DNA from 3 places in the Thermopolyspora flexuosa genome. Region 3 is predicted to be linked to each of the others. Evidence: riboswitches for the same ligand, from Rfam matches in the RefSeq annotation. Region 3 holds a riboswitch; each other region holds the start of a gene.
The links. A riboswitch is a leader RNA that binds a small molecule or an ion and turns the genes downstream of it on or off. The one in region 3 is predicted to bind cyclic di-AMP.

Region 1 (4,911 bases), 4.1 Mb from region 3:
GCAGCACCGGGAGGACCCCCGGCTCACCGAGAAATGGGACCTCATCGGTTTCGGCACCGAGCTCGCCACCGCGTATTCGGAGCTCATCGATCCGATCGAGCAGCGGCGCCGGCTCACCGAGCAGTCGCTGCTCGCGGCGGGCGGGGATCCGGAGGCGATGCAGCTCGACGAGGATTTCCTCCGGGCATTGGAGTACGGCATGCCGCCGACCGGCGGCGTGGGCGTGGGCATCGACCGGATGATCATGGCGTTCACCGGGAGGAACATCCGGGAGACGATCCTGTTCCCGCTGGTCAAGCCCATCCAGTGAATCCGGACGATATATTTCGTCCGTTTTCGTGAAATCTCAAATTCGGCGCCGAGGGGTGTGATCGTAAAAATCGATCATGCCCCTCGGTGACGTGTTTGTGGGGTTCTCCACAGAACCACCGCACAGCGCTTGACGACCTTGATCGATGCGTTTAGCGTTCGACACGGAGCGGGCCAAGACAAAGCGACATCGCCGAGTTCGTCGTGAGGGAGGTTTCCCGATGGCGGTTTCCGATGTGGTTACCCAACGGGGCGATCGCGTCGTCGCCACGGAGGGCGTCACGCTCACCGAGGAGGACCTGCTCCTGCTGTCCGAGCTCGCCAAGGGCGTCACGGTCGACCGGGTCGGGCGGCGGCTCGACGTGAGCGGGCGCACCGTGCGGCGTCGGCTGCGCGGCATCTGCGACCGCATCGGCGTCGCCACCGCCATCGAGGCGGTCGCCTGGGCGGCCCGCAGGCGACTCATCTGATCCGCCATCCGGACGCGCCCGAACTCGACGGACCGGACCCGGACGTGCCCCACCGACCGTGTGGTGGCCGCCCGGGCTTCGTTCGTCAGCGGCCGAAGCCGGACTCCGCGGTGCCGGGGCGGCAGGGCGGGAACCGCACCGGGGTGCCGGCGGCAGGCGGCGTGTACCGCCGCACGCCCGTCCGTCGGCCGAGGCCGCCGGGCGCGTCAGTCGGCGATGCGGACGGCCCCCGCGAAGGGCCGGTTGTTGATCGAGGCCACGCGCACCACGTCACCGGTCCGCGGGGCGTGCACCATGAGGCCGCCGCCGATGTAGATGCCGACGTGGTGCAGGTCGCTGTAGAAGAACACCAGATCGCCGGGGCGCAGCTCGCTCTTGGGGATGTGGCGGCCGGCGGTCCACTGGGTGCCGGTGTAGTGCGGCAGGCGGATGCCCACCTTCGCGTACGCCCACATCACCAGGCCGGAGCAGTCGTAGGCGTTCGGGCCCGCGGCCCCCCACACGTACGGCTTGAGCTGCTGGGTCATCGCCCACCGCGCGGCCTGGGCGGCCTTGCCGTTCCCGACGATCGGGATGTTCATCCGCCGCGGCCTGCCCGCGGCGGCCTTGAGCTGCTCGTTCGCCTCGCGGTAGATGCTGCTCTCGGTACGGGCGATCAGCTTGGTGATCTTCTCGCGGCGCGCGTCGAGGCTCTTGACGATCTTGGCGACCTCGGCCTGCTGCCGCTGGGCCTCCTTCTTGGCCCGCTCGGCGTCCGCGAGCAGCTTGCTGAGCCGGTTCACCTCGGCGCCGCGCTCCATCTGCAGCGCGTACCCGGTCGCCGCGCCGTCGAGGTAGGCGTCGGGGTCGGCGCTGCCGACCGCGCCGAGCACCGAGCCGAAGCCGCCCATCATGTACGCGCCCTGGGTGAGCAGGTTGGCGCGCTCGCGCCGGACGGCGAGCTCGTCCTCGTTCTCGCGGAGCACGCGCTGAGCCTCGTCCGCCGTCCGCTTGGCCTTCTTCAGCCGCTCGCGCTCGCCGTTGTACTGCTCGGTCAGCTTCTCGATCTCCTCGTAGAGGGACTCGAGCTGCTTGGTGAGCCGGTTGAGGCTGGGCTCGGGGTCGGCCGAGGCCGACGCGGTGGTACCCAGCGTCAGTGCGGCGACGAGGACGCCGACCAGGAACGTGCGCAGCAGCAAGCAAGCTCCTCTCGGTGGCCGCCTACCGGGTTAGCTGACGGGTTCGGGCCGGGAGCAGCCCTACCGGACCCCGTGCCGGTCGCTCCGGCGGGAGTCCTCGGATTCACCCCCACGAGGGTATGGGTCCCCGGTTCCCCGTGCCGGTGCGGGGGCGGTGGGGATTCGGCGGATCGGCCGTGGGCACACGGCCGACATCGAAGCTGGACATTAATGCACGCCCCGGTGGCCCTCAACCGAAACCACGATTTCGTTGTGATTCGACAACCTCTCAATCACGGTCCGGTCACGGCCGCATATCCCGCCGATCCGCGGGGCGCCGTGCCGTACCGGAGCGGAGAAGCGGCACGTCGGAGCCGGTGCGGAACGGATCGTCCGGGCGGTTCCGGACCGGCCGCAAATGTGATCACATCACGGAATCGTCCGGGGATAACGGACCAACGGATACGGCAGGGCTCCGGCAGGATACTCTGACCTGTCATGGAGCAGGTCGCGGAGTTCACCCCGCCGGAGAGCGAGATCGTCGTCCGACGTGCCCGCACTCCGGATGTGCGGGGGATCCGGCGGCTCGTCGACATGTACTCGGGTGTGGGACCGCGGCTGCTCAAGAAGGCGACCGTCACCCTCTATGAGGACGTGCAGGAGTTCTGGGTGGCGGAGCACCGCGGTGTCGTTGTCGGGTGCGGAGCGCTCCACGTGCTCTGGGAGGACCTCGCGGAGATACGCACGGTCGCCGTGGACCCGGAATACCGCGGCCGCGGCATCGGCCACCGCATCGTCGGCGCCCTCCTCGACACCGCACGGGAGTTGGGACTTCGCCGTGTCTTCTGCCTGACCTTCGAGGTGGGCTTCTTCGCCAGGCACGGTTTCGTCCCGATTCAAGGGACCCCGGTCTCCCCCGAGGTGTACGCGGAGCTGCTCGCCTCCTATGACGAGGGGGTGGCCGAGTTCCTTGATCTGGAGCACGTCAAACCCAACACGCTCGGCAACACGAGGATGCTGCTGCACCTGGAGCCGCCTCCGGATTCGTCCGGCACGGCCTCGGCCGGCGCCGATTACCGCGGCGTCGATTCCTCCCGAGCCGTTTCGGTCCGTGCCGATTCCCCGGGCACTTCCTCCGGAACCGAAACCGCGGGCGCCGATTCTCCGGGCGAAGGCGGCAAGGGTGACGGCTGATCTCTCGGGCCGCTACGTTGGGCAACAGCCAGCATGTGCCTGAAATGCGCCACATGCCCCACGCGAAGTGAGGTGACACGGTGAGCACCGGACAGCCACCGTATCCACGGGACGAGCCGGATGCCGGGTCGGCGCCGGGGGCGCCCGACGCCCGGCAGAGCGGCGACCGACCGGGGGACGGATACGACCCGGAAGCGACGGTCGTGAGCTACCGATCCAATCAGCAGGGTTACGGCCCGCAGCCCGGTCAGGGGGACACCTATGGCCAGGCGGGCTACGGCCGGCAGGGACAGGGCGCGGCCCAGTACGGCTACGGCGGGCAGGCCTACGGGCAGCAGCAGCCGTACGGCGGGCAGCAGACCGGGCCGCAGGCGTACGGGCCGCAGAGCGGTCCGCAGCAGGCGTACGGCCAGGCCTACGGCCAGCAGTCCGCCCAGGGGGGTGCCTACGGGCAGCAGGGCGGGGCCTATGGCCAGCAGCAGCCGTACGGGGGACAGCAGACCGGGCCGCAGGCCTATGGCCCGCAGAGCGGACCGCAGCAGGCCTACGGCGGCCAGTCGGGCCCGCAGGCGTACGGCCAGCAGGCCGGTTACGGTCAGCAGTCCGGGCCGCAGGCCTACGGGCAGCAGCAGCCGTACGGCGGGCAGCAGTCCGGCCCGCAGGCGTACGGTTCGCAGAGCGGTCCGCAGCAGGCCTACGGCCAGCAGGCGTATGGCCGGCAGCCCGGCTACGGGCAGCAGGCCGGGTACGGTCAGCAGACCGGGCCGCAGGGGTACGGGCAGCAGACCGGGTACGGCCAGCCGTCCTACGGCCAGCAGGGGTACGGCGGGCAGCAGGCCGGCTACGCCCAGCCCGGCTACGGCCAGTCCGGCGCCGCCGGATACGGGCAGCAGGGCTACCAGGGGTACGCCCAGCCGGCCGCCTACGGTCAGCAGGGGTACGCGCAGCCGGGCTACGGCCAGGGGTACGGCCAGCCGGCCTACGCGCAGGGCGTGACCCCGCCGGGGGCGCCCGCGCCGCTCGCGGAGTGGTGGCAGCGCCTGCTCGCCCGCCTCATCGACACCCTCCTCGTCGGCGTGGTGGGATTCATCATCTCCTCGATCGTCAGCGGCGTCATGGTGTCGTCGTCGACGAGCCTCGAGGAGTTGGTGAGCTCGCTAATCCTCATCGCCGCGGCCGCGTTCGCCTACGAGTTCCTCCTTCTCGGCAGGAACGGGCAGACGCTCGGCAAGCTCGCGCTGGGCATCAGGGTGGTGCAGGTCGGCGGCACGCTCGGCCCCGAGGGACTGCCGAAGGACGCGGCGCTCAAACGGAGCGCGGTTATGTGGCTGCCCTTGGCGCTGCAGCCCATTCCGGTCATCAAGTACCTCACCTACGTCTTCCCGGTCGTCAACGCCGTGTGGCTGTTCTTCGACAAGCCGCTGCAGCAATGCCTGCACGACAAGGTCGCCGGCACGGTGGTTGTCAAGGTTAAGTAGTGGAAGATGACGGGGCCGAAGGTTTACAGCCTGTCGGCCCCGTTTTCGTGTCCGCGCCTTGCGTCCGCCGGTACGCCGTTTGGGACAATCTTGACCCTTGGCGGGGTCCTTTCGCTTTGCCGGACCGCCACCGGCGGGTTATCCAAGATCCTTTGCCCAGGTCAGCGAGTCCGGAACCCCTGTGCCGCCGGGGGTTCCGGCGCGCCGGACCGGCATTCCGGCCCACTTTGTCGGTCATCGGGTAAGAAGCCTGGAGAGACGCGCATTAGGCTTGACAGTAGCCACGCGGGCGCCCCGGCCGGG
Region 2 (4,911 bases), 4.0 Mb from region 3:
CCACTCGGTGGTGAGCAGCGCCATCACGTCCGAGCGGCTGACGATGCCCACCATGCGCCCGCCGGAGAGCACCGGCACCCGGCGGATGCGCCGCTCCACGAGCAGGTGCCGTACCTCGTCGACGTCGGTGTCCTCGGTGACGCAGATGACGGCGGTGGTCATCACGTCGGCGGCGGTCCGGCCCTCGCGGGCGAGCAGGTCGTACTCGCTCACCAGCCCGACCACGGCGTCGCCGTCGTCGACCACGGGGACCGCGCTGATCCGGCGGGAGCGCAGCAGCGCGGCGATCTCGGGAACCGTGGTGTCCCGCCGCACGGTGATCACCGGGGCGGTCATGATCTCCTTGACCTTCACTGAGCCTCCTTGCGGGCGCCGTGCGCCGGGAAGCGGGGGCCTGCGCCGCCGCCGGACCGGCCCCGGCGACTGTCCCGGTGCTCGCCTGCCCTACCCCGATCCGCCGCGTGCTCACGTGCGCCCGGCTTTCCCGGCCCGCCGTACGGCACGGCCTCCGGCGTGACGCAGGCCCGGCATTCCCCCCGCAAATGCCGGGCCTGCACGCACCGAGCCGGCGGCTCAGGCCTCCTGCACCTCGCGGCGCATGCGGCCTGCGCCCGCGCCGGCCCGGCGCGAGCCTGTGGTGGCACGGGTGGTCCCGTCGCCGGAGTTCGCCCCGACGGGCGCGGCGTCCTCGGTGAGCGGGTGCATGAGCCCGCCCGCGGTGAGGACGGTGTGCGGGGTGCCCGCGACCAGCCGGGCCACGGTGAGACGCACGCTGCCCTGGTTGTTGCCGTAGAAACCCCAGGCGTCGTTGGCGAACGCGTACAGGTAGCCGCCCTTGGTCACCCGGCACCGGGTGCCCCGGCCGATCGCGATGCGCTCGTGCGCGTGGTGCACGCCGTTCACCGCCACCGCGTCGTTGGCGATCACGCCGACCAGGAACATCCACGGCAGGTCGCTCTCCCGCTGGGTGCCGACCAGGCTCGCCAGCTCGTTGCCGGTGAGCATGCGCAGCAGCCGCTCGCCGCCGCCGAGCAGGCTGCCGAGCATGCGCAGCCGCTCCCGCATCGGGTTGAGGCCGCGCATCCCCTGCGTGCCCTCCGGGCCGGAGAGGATGTCGCCGTCCTGCCACATGCCGTCGGCGATGAACCGGTACTCGCCGGGCTCCAGGTAGAGGCCGGTCTCGTTCCACGGCTCGTGCGCGAACACCTCGATGGTGCGCTCCTGGCCGGGCGCGAGCACCCGGGTCGGCCGGTACGGCCCGCCGGTGATGGGCGGCTTCTGGTGCCGCTCGTAGACCGACTCGTGCAGCTCCCGGGTGGGCCGCTGCGGGTCGATGCGCGGCACCGCGCGCGGCCGCGGGCGCAGCAGGATCTCCCGCACCGGCCTGAGCATCGGGTCCACCACCTGGTCGAGCACGCCGATGGCGCCGAGCTCGTCGTCGTGCATGACGTCGAACGGGTCGGGCTCGATCTGCTCCTCGACGGTGGCCTTGTGGAAGCCGAGCCGGATCGTCTCCCGGGCCTCGTCGATCATCCAGCGCAGCGCGCCGTCGCTGAGCCCGCGCTCGGGGTGGCCGCCGCCCACGTCCATGTGGCTGCCGGGGAACCACACCTGCTGCACGTCCTGGTTCGGCCCGAACGGCCCGGTCCACAGCGCCGGCTGGTACGGCTCGCGCCGCTCGTCCATGGCGAGCGCGTGCCGGCCGTACCGGATGTGCGGGTTGAGCCGCAGGTCGTGGAAGCGCTGCGGCCGGTCGAGCAGGTTGAGCAGGCCGAGGTGGTCGGGCACGCCGAGGGCGCCGACGGTCTCCCAGACGCCGATGAAGTGCACGGGGATGTTCTCCGCGTCGTCCGGGTCCCAGCGGAAGGTGAACCCGTCGCGCCACCCGGGGTCGCGCCGGTCCCGCCGCCGGTACCCCTCGCGGTAGAGCCGCTTGATCTGCGGCCAGATCGTGTGCTCCGGCATCTTCGAGGTGTCGATGAGGCCGCAAGCGGAGATCATGCCGGCGAGGCTGCGGGCGGTGTAGGCGCCGCGGCTGAAGCCGAACAGGGCGATGCGGTCGCCGGGCTCGTACCGGGTGGTGAGCCACAGGTAGGCGTCCATCACGTTCCGGGACAGGCCGAACCCGGTGGCGCCGCCGAGCAGCCGGTTGCGGACGGTCCCGACACCGGGTTGGTAGTAGGCGAGCTGTGGATTGTCGTTCTCGTCCTTCTCGGCGAGGGCGTTGTACAGCCGTCGCACGTTGGTGATGGTCCGGTCCTCCGCCGTGTTCCAGGTGCCGTCGCAGCACACGATGAGCTGACGCATGATCCCAAGTCCCCCGAGCCGGATTGGCTACTGATAGCAGTTGCTACGCTACCCTTCGTGGTCAACGGGAAAACTCCCGGACCAATCGGGCGATAGTGGCGCGGGGTTGCGGCGCCGGGCCGGACGGTACGGCGGCGCCGCCGGGGCGGGCGGCTGACCTGGGCAAAGGTAAAATTTCCGGCCCGAAACGCCATCGTTATCGAGCGTCCGGAAGATCCTTCTTGCGACCTGTTTGCGGGGTTTGTCCGAATCGTTTACCTTTCTGCGCAAGGCAAACGGCTCGGTGATCCGGCCGGCCCGGGCCCGCCCTTTACAACCTGTCCGTCGTCCCGTCGGCATGCTCGCATGCCGCGGGCGCGGCCGCCGAGTCCGCGACCCTCGCGGAGCCGGGGACCCACCTCTCCCCGGGGTGAATCGGCGCGCGTCTCCCGGCGTGCGCCGTAGGGCCAACTTCCAGGCCCGAACCCGTCAGCTAACCCGGTAGGCGGCATGGAAGAAGGAGTAAAGCCCCCGATGTCCATGTTTCGTCCCTCCTGGGCGCGTAACGGCGCGAACCTTTCCCACGCCATCGCCTGCACCCTGATCGCCGCAGGCGCGCTTCTCCCCGCGACCCCCGGTCTCGCCGCGGCCACCGACTCCGGAAGCGGTACGGCACAGCACGACGGCCGCGCGCCCGAGACGGACGACGCGAGGCTCACCCCGCTGCAGCGGATCGCCAAGGACCTGCCGAAGGTCACCGCCCAGGACGTGCTGCGGATCGCGGCGAGCAAGATCGGCGTCACCGAGAACGCGTACGGCGGCGGCACCGAGTTCCACGAGTGGTACATGAACTCCCCGCGCGCGCTGGAGACCCTCGCCCGCGACGGCGGCACGCTCCAGGGCTACAAGAACGCCCCCTGGTGCGCCATGTTCGTCTCCTGGGTCGGCGAGCAGGCCGGCATCCGCCCGATCATGGGCTGGGACGCCTACACCGTGACCTACGCCAAGTGGTTCCGGGCCAACGGCCACTGGGGCACCGACGCCGCCACCCCGGGCGCGGTCGTCTTCTTCGACTGGTCCGGCTCCGACGACATCGAGAAGATCGACCACGTCGGCCTCGTGGAACGTGACAACGGCGACGGCACCATCACCACGATCGAGGGCAACACCGGAAACGGTAAAGTCGAACGCCGGGTGCGCCCCAAGTGGCAGGTCGTGGGCTACGGCTACCCGCCCTACGCATCCTGACCGCCGGGCCGTACCCCACGAGCCGGAGCATCCAGGCCGATCAGGGCAGCGTGGCCTGGATGCTCCTTCTTTCCGTTCCCGTCCGGCGGCGGTACGGCGGGCCCGTCCGGCCCGGCGGCGCGCTCCCAGGAGGCCGAGGACTCGGTCGGCCGGCCCGAGCGCCCGGGCGGGCTTCACCGGCACGCAGGGGCGTATCCTCGCGTTCCGGCGGCACCTCGGCCGGACGCCCGGGGCGTACCCGCGGCGGCTCGCCTGACCCCTCTCATGGCCACAGGCCGGTGAGTTCGAGGGCGTGCGCCGGGCCCGTGGCGTACCGGATGCCGGGGACGACCTCGCCGTGCTCGTCGTACACGCGCCAGCCGCCGAGCTGGACCACGGGGACGCGGCCGCGCCGCATCGCCAGGGCGAGCTCGGACAGCGTGCCCCACGACCCGCCGACGGCGATCACCGCGTCGGCCGAGTTCACGATGATCGCGTTCCGGGCCTCGCCGGCCCCGGTGGGGATGGCGACGGTGAGGTACGGGTTCGCGCCCTCCCGGTCGGCGCGGGACAGCACGCCCACCACCGTGCCGCCCGCCTCGTGCGCGCCCTGCGCCACCGCCTCCATCACGCCGGTGTAGCCGCCGCACACCACCACGGCGCCGCGCCCGGCGAGCAGCCGCCCCAGCTCGTAGGCGTTCCGCCGCTCCTCCGGCGTACAGTCACGCGGCCCGCACACCGCCACCTGGATCGCCACGCCACCCCTCCTCCATCGCGCTGCTCGGCACCTTCCGGCAGGCAATCATGGCCGTCCCGCACGTGCTCCGCAGGCGAGGGTACGGCGCGGCGATGCGGCCTGCCGCGTCGGCGGCCGGGCCGATCCGGGTGGCCGTGTCCGTGATGAGATGTCCGGTGCCATGCCGGGCTTGCGGACGCGGCCGCCGGATGCTGTCCACGCCATCCCTGTGCCCGGCCGGGGTGTCAGCCGACGATCTCACGAGCCGTGGCCGTATCCGCGGCCCCGGGGACCGGCGATCCGGCGGACAACGCCGTCGTCGTGGCCCGTCTCGATGACCGGCGTTGCACGTTTCTTTCAGCACGAGCAGTCGGCGAGGGGCGCGGGCATTGGACCGACGCACGCCGTTGCCGCTCACGTTTCCGCTGGTCGGAGCCGTTGGGCCGGGGCTGCCACCGGCGACCGGGACCGGGTCGTGCCTCCGCGGCTGCCGGGTGTATCAAAGGTTTCCCGGCGACCGTCTTGGCGGTCGTCCCCGCGTGGTTACGCTGATCTGGATGATCGAGCCCGCAGTCCTGCCCGCCTTCCCGGCCCCGTTGCGGCGGCTGAACGAGCCCGCCGCCTGGCGGATCGAGGGCGACGACGCGCTCGTCCTGTCCGCC
Region 3 (4,911 bases):
CATCGCCGCGGGGCTGATGGCCGTCCTCGGGCTGATCCCCGGAGAGGAGGTGTTCTACTCCGAGCACGAGGGCATCGACTGGAACGTCATCTTCCTGCTCTTCGGCATGATGATCATCGTCGGGATCATCAAGCGGACGGGCGTCTTCGACTACCTGGCCATCTGGGCGGCGAAACGCTCCCAGGGCCGGCCGTACCGGCTGATGGTGATGTTGATGATCATCACCGCGGTCGCGTCCCCCGTGCTCGACAACGTGACCACGATCATGCTGGTCGCGCCGGTCACGGTAGTCGTGTGCAACCGCCTGCAGATCCCGGCTCAGCCGTACCTCATCGCCGAGGTTCTCGCCTCCAACATCGGCGGCGCGGCGACGCTCATCGGCGACCCGCCGAACATCATCATCGGAAGCCGCGGGGGGCTGACGTTCAACGACTTCCTCGTGCACATGACCCCGATCGTGGTCATCATCTTCGCGGTCTTCGTGCTGCTCACCCGCGTGCTGTTCGCCCGGAGCTTCCGGTACAACCCCGAGCACGTGGCCGAGGTGATGGCGCTGCAGGAGAGGCGGGCGATCACCGATCCCAGGCTGCTCGCCCGCTGCCTGATCGTCCTCGCCGGCGTGATCGCGGGCTTCGCACTCCACTCGGTCCTGCACGTCGCCCCGTCGATCGTCGCGCTCGTCGGCGCCGGCGTGATGATGCTGGTGGCCAAGGCCGACGTGGCGGAGACGATGGAGGAGGTCGAGTGGCCGACGCTCGTGTTCTTCATGGGCCTGTTCGTGATGGTCGCGGGGCTCGTGCACACGGGCGTGATCGAGACGATCGGCACCTGGGCGGTGAACCTGCTCGGTGACGCGCCCTTCCTGTCGGCGACCACGCTGCTGTTCGGCTCGGGCGTGCTCGGCGCCTTCTTCGACAACATCCCCTACGTCGCCACGATGGCCCCGATCGTCGAAGGGCTGGTCGCCGAGGCCCCGGCCCCGGAGATCGGGCAGGCGCTGTGGTGGGCGTTCGCCCTCGGCGCCGACTTCGGCGGCAACGGCACGGCGGTCGCGGCGAGCGCGAACGTCGTCGCCATCGGCATCGCGGCGCGCACCGGCCACCGCATCAGCTTCTGGGAGTTCACCAAGTACGGCGCGCTCGTCACCGTGCTCAGCATGGTGATGGCGTGGGTGTACGTGTGGCTGCGCTACTTCACGTGAGCGGGCCGCGGGTGGGCGCCCGGAGCGACCGCCGGTGACGAGCGCCGTTCCGCGGGCGGGAGCACGCCTTCCGCCCGCGGGTCGGACCTCCCTCCGGCGTCCGCAGGGAGGCGAACCGGACCGGCCGGAGACATGAGCGCCAAACGCGATCTGGGCACCGCCGGTGGACGGTGCCCAGATCGCGTCTTCGGGTGCGCCGCCAGGGACTCGAACCCCGAACCCGCTGATTAAGAGTCAGCTGCTCTGCCAGTTGAGCTAGCGGCGCGAGCGACGTTCGTAACCATAGCAGTCCCGAGGCGTCTGCGCACATCGGAATCGGATACCGGCCCGGGCATCCGGCCGGCGAGGTCGTCGCGGGCGTGCCCGGGCGTCGCGGCGGCGTCGGGAGGGCCGGATCACTCCCGCCAGGCGCCGGTGGAGAACGGGACCGGCTTGCCGGGGCGGCCGGGGCCGTTGCCCCACTTGGTGATGACGTACGTCACGTGGATGTGGCCGAGGCCGCCGTTGCCGCGCACGGTGAGCGTGTTCGGGTCCCAGGTGCCGCCGGTGAGCTCGGCGAAGGTCTTGCCGTCGATGTCGAGCATGACGCCGTGGTTGGAGGGCACGCCGGGGCCGCGGTCGCCGATGAAGAACTTCGCCTTCCTGCCCTTGTAGATCACGTAGCCCTCGGTGCCGAGCGGCCAGCTCGGGGAGGCGAACAGGCCCTTCTGCATGGGCTTGCCGGAGGCGGGCATACCGGTGTCGCCCTGGCGGCCGGAGCCGTCGTCCCAGAAGTAGGAGGCCTTGGTCGTGCCGACGAGCAGCCGCCGCTCGGCCTGTGCCGCCTTCTTCTTCGCCGCCGCCGCCTTTCTCGCCTCGGCCTTGCGCTGCGCCTCGGCGGCCCGCTTCTTCGCCTCGTCCTTCTGCTTCGCCTCGGCCGCGGCGGCGGCGAGGCCCTCGGCGGCGCGCGCACCCGCGGTCATCGCGAGCGGCTGGACGTCGGCGGCGACGGTCTTGGCCTTCGCGGCGGTGCCGTTCGCGTCGTCGGTGACGCCCGCGATGGTCAGGCCCGCCATGGTGATGCCGACGAGGCCGGCGGCGAGGGGGGCGTACTTCGTCTTGACATCGTTCTTGTTCAGGCCAAAGGGGAACTTCATCGAACGGGAGGTCTTCCGTGAGGGGACAGGACTTCCACGTCGACCTCGGCACCTCTAGGGCAGAGCACAAGGCACGTGGACGGGGCGCCTGCGGCCGGAGGACGCCGGCCGGAAGACGGAACGTGGTGGCGCCCGCAGCGAAAGCGATATGAGACACGCCGCACCACGACGCGGCGGGGTTGTGCGAGGATGTGCAGGTGACGGCGCGGATGTCCGCCGGGGCCGTTACCTGGGGCCGAGGGCCGAGATGGAGGTCATCCGATCGGCCTCGGGCGAAGCAGAGGGCGGTCAGCCTGTGCTTCGGGTGCGTGGCCGCCGCGTGCTGTCGCGGCCGTCGCCCTGGTCATGGGACGGCGCCCGCCGGCGGGGCGAGGCCGTGGAGTCGGGGTTCTCCACCTGGTTCTCCTCTCCTATCTCGCCTACCGGGTTAGCTGACGGGTTCGGGCTAGGAGTGCCCTACCAGCGCGCCACGCGCCGCTGGATTCACCCCTCGCGGGTACGGCCTGCACTGCGCCGCCCGCGCGACTGGGTCCCCGGCTCCCGGGGCGCTGGGCGCCCGTGGGATTCGGCGTCGGATGGCCGGCCTCCTGGCGGAGGCCAGGTCTCCATCGGATAACGGAACAAGACACTAGTGCCTAAGTCACCCAAATGCCAAGATAACCACCCAAAACACCCAAAAAGATCTACCCCTGGGAGACCCGCGCGGGGCCGGGTGGCGGCGGTCGAACGACCCCGAACCGCCTTCCCGGGCGGCGTTCCGAGCGGCCCGGACGGGTGGCGACGGCGTCGACGGGCGGTAAAGGCCGGAGGGCCGGGCGGACGGACCTCCCACGGGCGTCCCCCTGTCCCCCCGGCCACCGTTTCCGGACATACGTCGGGGCCGGGCAGTTCCCCCTGCTGCCCGGCCCCGACTCACGCGGCCCGTTTCGGCGCCTCCCCCAAAGCGCCACGGGTCCCGCTCCGGACGTGGTTCCCCCCTCCACGTCCCTATCGGAAAGAAGTCCTGTGGTGCGCCGGTTGCGCCCCAGGTCCCATGACCTGCCTCAACACTATCGAGACGCACGTCATGAGTGCGTCATGGCCAGGTGGAACTATCGCATACATCCGCCGATGACCTGCCAGGTCAGGTCGAGAGAGCCCCAGGCCGGGCGTTACCCGCCGAGTACGGCACGCCGCGCCGGTCAGGCCCGCACCGGCTGCCGGGCCCGCGACGGCCGCGACGGGGCCTGCTGCAGCGGCAGCCGCATGCGCACGACCGTGCCGCCGCCCGGCGCGTTCCCCGCCGCGACCGTGCCGCCGTGGCCCTCCACCACCTGCCGCACGATGGCGAGGCCGAGCCCGGAGCCCGGCATCGAGCGCGCGCTCGGCGCCCGGTAGAACCGGTCGAACACGTACGGCAGGTCCTCCTCGGCGATGCCCGGCCCGTGGTCGCGCACGGTCAGCTCGCCGCCGCGCAGCCGTACCTCGACGACGCCGCCCGCCGGGCTGTACTTGCCCGCGTTGTCGAGCAGGTTCGCCACCGCCCGGGTGAGCCGGTCGGGCACGCCGCGCACCACGGCGGGCTCGACGTCCACGTGGAAGTGCACCCGCGGCCAGTACGCCCGGGCGCGGGCCGCCGCGCGCTCCACGATCTCGTCGAGCCGCACGTCCTCGAGCAGCACCGACGGCTCCTCGTCGCGGGCGAGCTCCACCACGTCGGAGACGAGCGCGCTCAGCTCCTCCAGCCCGTCGAGGGTCTCCTGGAGCAGCTCGGCGCGCTCGGCGGGGTCGAGCCGGTCCGCGCGGCGCAGCAGCTCCACGTTCGTGCGCAGCGCGGCGAGCGGGGTGCGCAGCTCGTGGGAGGCGTCGGCGACGAGCCTGCGCTGCGCCTTCGCCGAGCGCTCGAGCGCGTCGAGCATCGTGTTGAAGCTACGCGCCAGGCTGCCCAGCTCGTCGTCGCGGTCCACCTCGATGCGGGTGCCGAGGTCACGGGTGGCCGCCACCCGCTCGGCGAGCGAGGTGAGCGTGGCCACCGGGCGCAGCGCGGTGCGGGCGGCGATGTAGCCGAGCACGGCGGCGAGCACCAGGCCGCCGAGCGCCACCACGACGAACGGCCAGCCGAGCTCGGCCTGCAGCCCGGCCACCTTGTCGAGCACGCCGGCCGGGCCGACCGGCGGGTACGGGCCGTGGTCGCCGTAGTAGGGGCCGAGCGCGCCCGCCCTGCCCAGGTCCTCCACCCGGCGGCAGGCGAGCACGTAGGCCCCGGCCAGCACCGTGATCACACTGCCCGCGGCGGCCACGCCCGCGCAGAGCGCGAGCCGCCACACCAGCGGCAACCGCTTCATGCCGCGCCTCCCCCCGCGTCGCTCCCGGTCACGTCGTCGGCTCCCGCAGCGCGTAGCCGAGCCCGTGCACGGTCTGGATCAGCCGGACCTCCCCGCCCGCCTCGGTCTTGCGCCGCAGGTACCCGATGTAGACCTCGAGCGAGTTCGAGCCCGGGGTGAACTCGTAGCCCCAGATGCGCTCGAGGATCACCTCCCGGGTGAGCACCTGGCCGGCGTTGCGCATGAGCAGCTCGAGCAGCGCGTACTCGGT

Region 1: linked by a shared signal. The riboswitch ahead of FHX40_RS21055 (C40 family peptidase) and the one ahead of FHX40_RS25650 (hypothetical protein) in region 3 are both predicted to bind cyclic di-AMP.
Region 2: linked by a shared signal. The riboswitch ahead of FHX40_RS20850 (CHAP domain-containing protein) and the one ahead of FHX40_RS25650 (hypothetical protein) in region 3 are both predicted to bind cyclic di-AMP.

The regions. Positions count from the first base shown of each region.
Region 1 covers NZ_VFPQ01000001.1:4,907,221-4,912,131, reverse strand. Annotated here, with positions in the region: gene lysX (bifunctional lysylphosphatidylglycerol synthetase/lysine--tRNA ligase LysX) at 1-310, shown strand, start outside; gene FHX40_RS21060 (helix-turn-helix domain-containing protein) at 531-779, shown strand; gene FHX40_RS21055 (C40 family peptidase) at 986-1,957, opposite strand; cyclic di-AMP (ydaO/yuaA leader) riboswitch at 1,961-2,135, opposite strand; partial or broken gene FHX40_RS21050 (amino-acid N-acetyltransferase) at 2,435-2,983, shown strand; gene FHX40_RS25535 (RDD family protein) at 3,334-4,608, shown strand.
Region 2 covers NZ_VFPQ01000001.1:4,861,281-4,866,191, reverse strand. Annotated here, with positions in the region: gene FHX40_RS20860 (CBS domain-containing protein) at 1-354, opposite strand, end outside; gene FHX40_RS20855 (DUF2235 domain-containing protein) at 574-2,307, opposite strand; cyclic di-AMP (ydaO/yuaA leader) riboswitch at 2,659-2,808, shown strand; gene FHX40_RS20850 (CHAP domain-containing protein) at 2,821-3,534, shown strand; gene FHX40_RS20845 (TIGR00725 family protein) at 3,797-4,270, opposite strand; gene FHX40_RS20840 (DUF1349 domain-containing protein) at 4,807-4,911, shown strand, end outside.
Region 3 covers NZ_VFPQ01000001.1:815,348-820,258, reverse strand. Annotated here, with positions in the region: gene FHX40_RS03600 (ArsB/NhaD family transporter) at 1-1,201, shown strand, start outside; tRNA gene FHX40_RS03595 (tRNA-Lys) at 1,394-1,466, opposite strand; gene FHX40_RS25650 (hypothetical protein) at 1,597-2,337, opposite strand; cyclic di-AMP (ydaO/yuaA leader) riboswitch at 2,738-2,918, opposite strand; gene FHX40_RS03585 (HAMP domain-containing sensor histidine kinase) at 3,519-4,661, opposite strand; gene FHX40_RS03580 (response regulator transcription factor) at 4,690-4,911, opposite strand, start outside.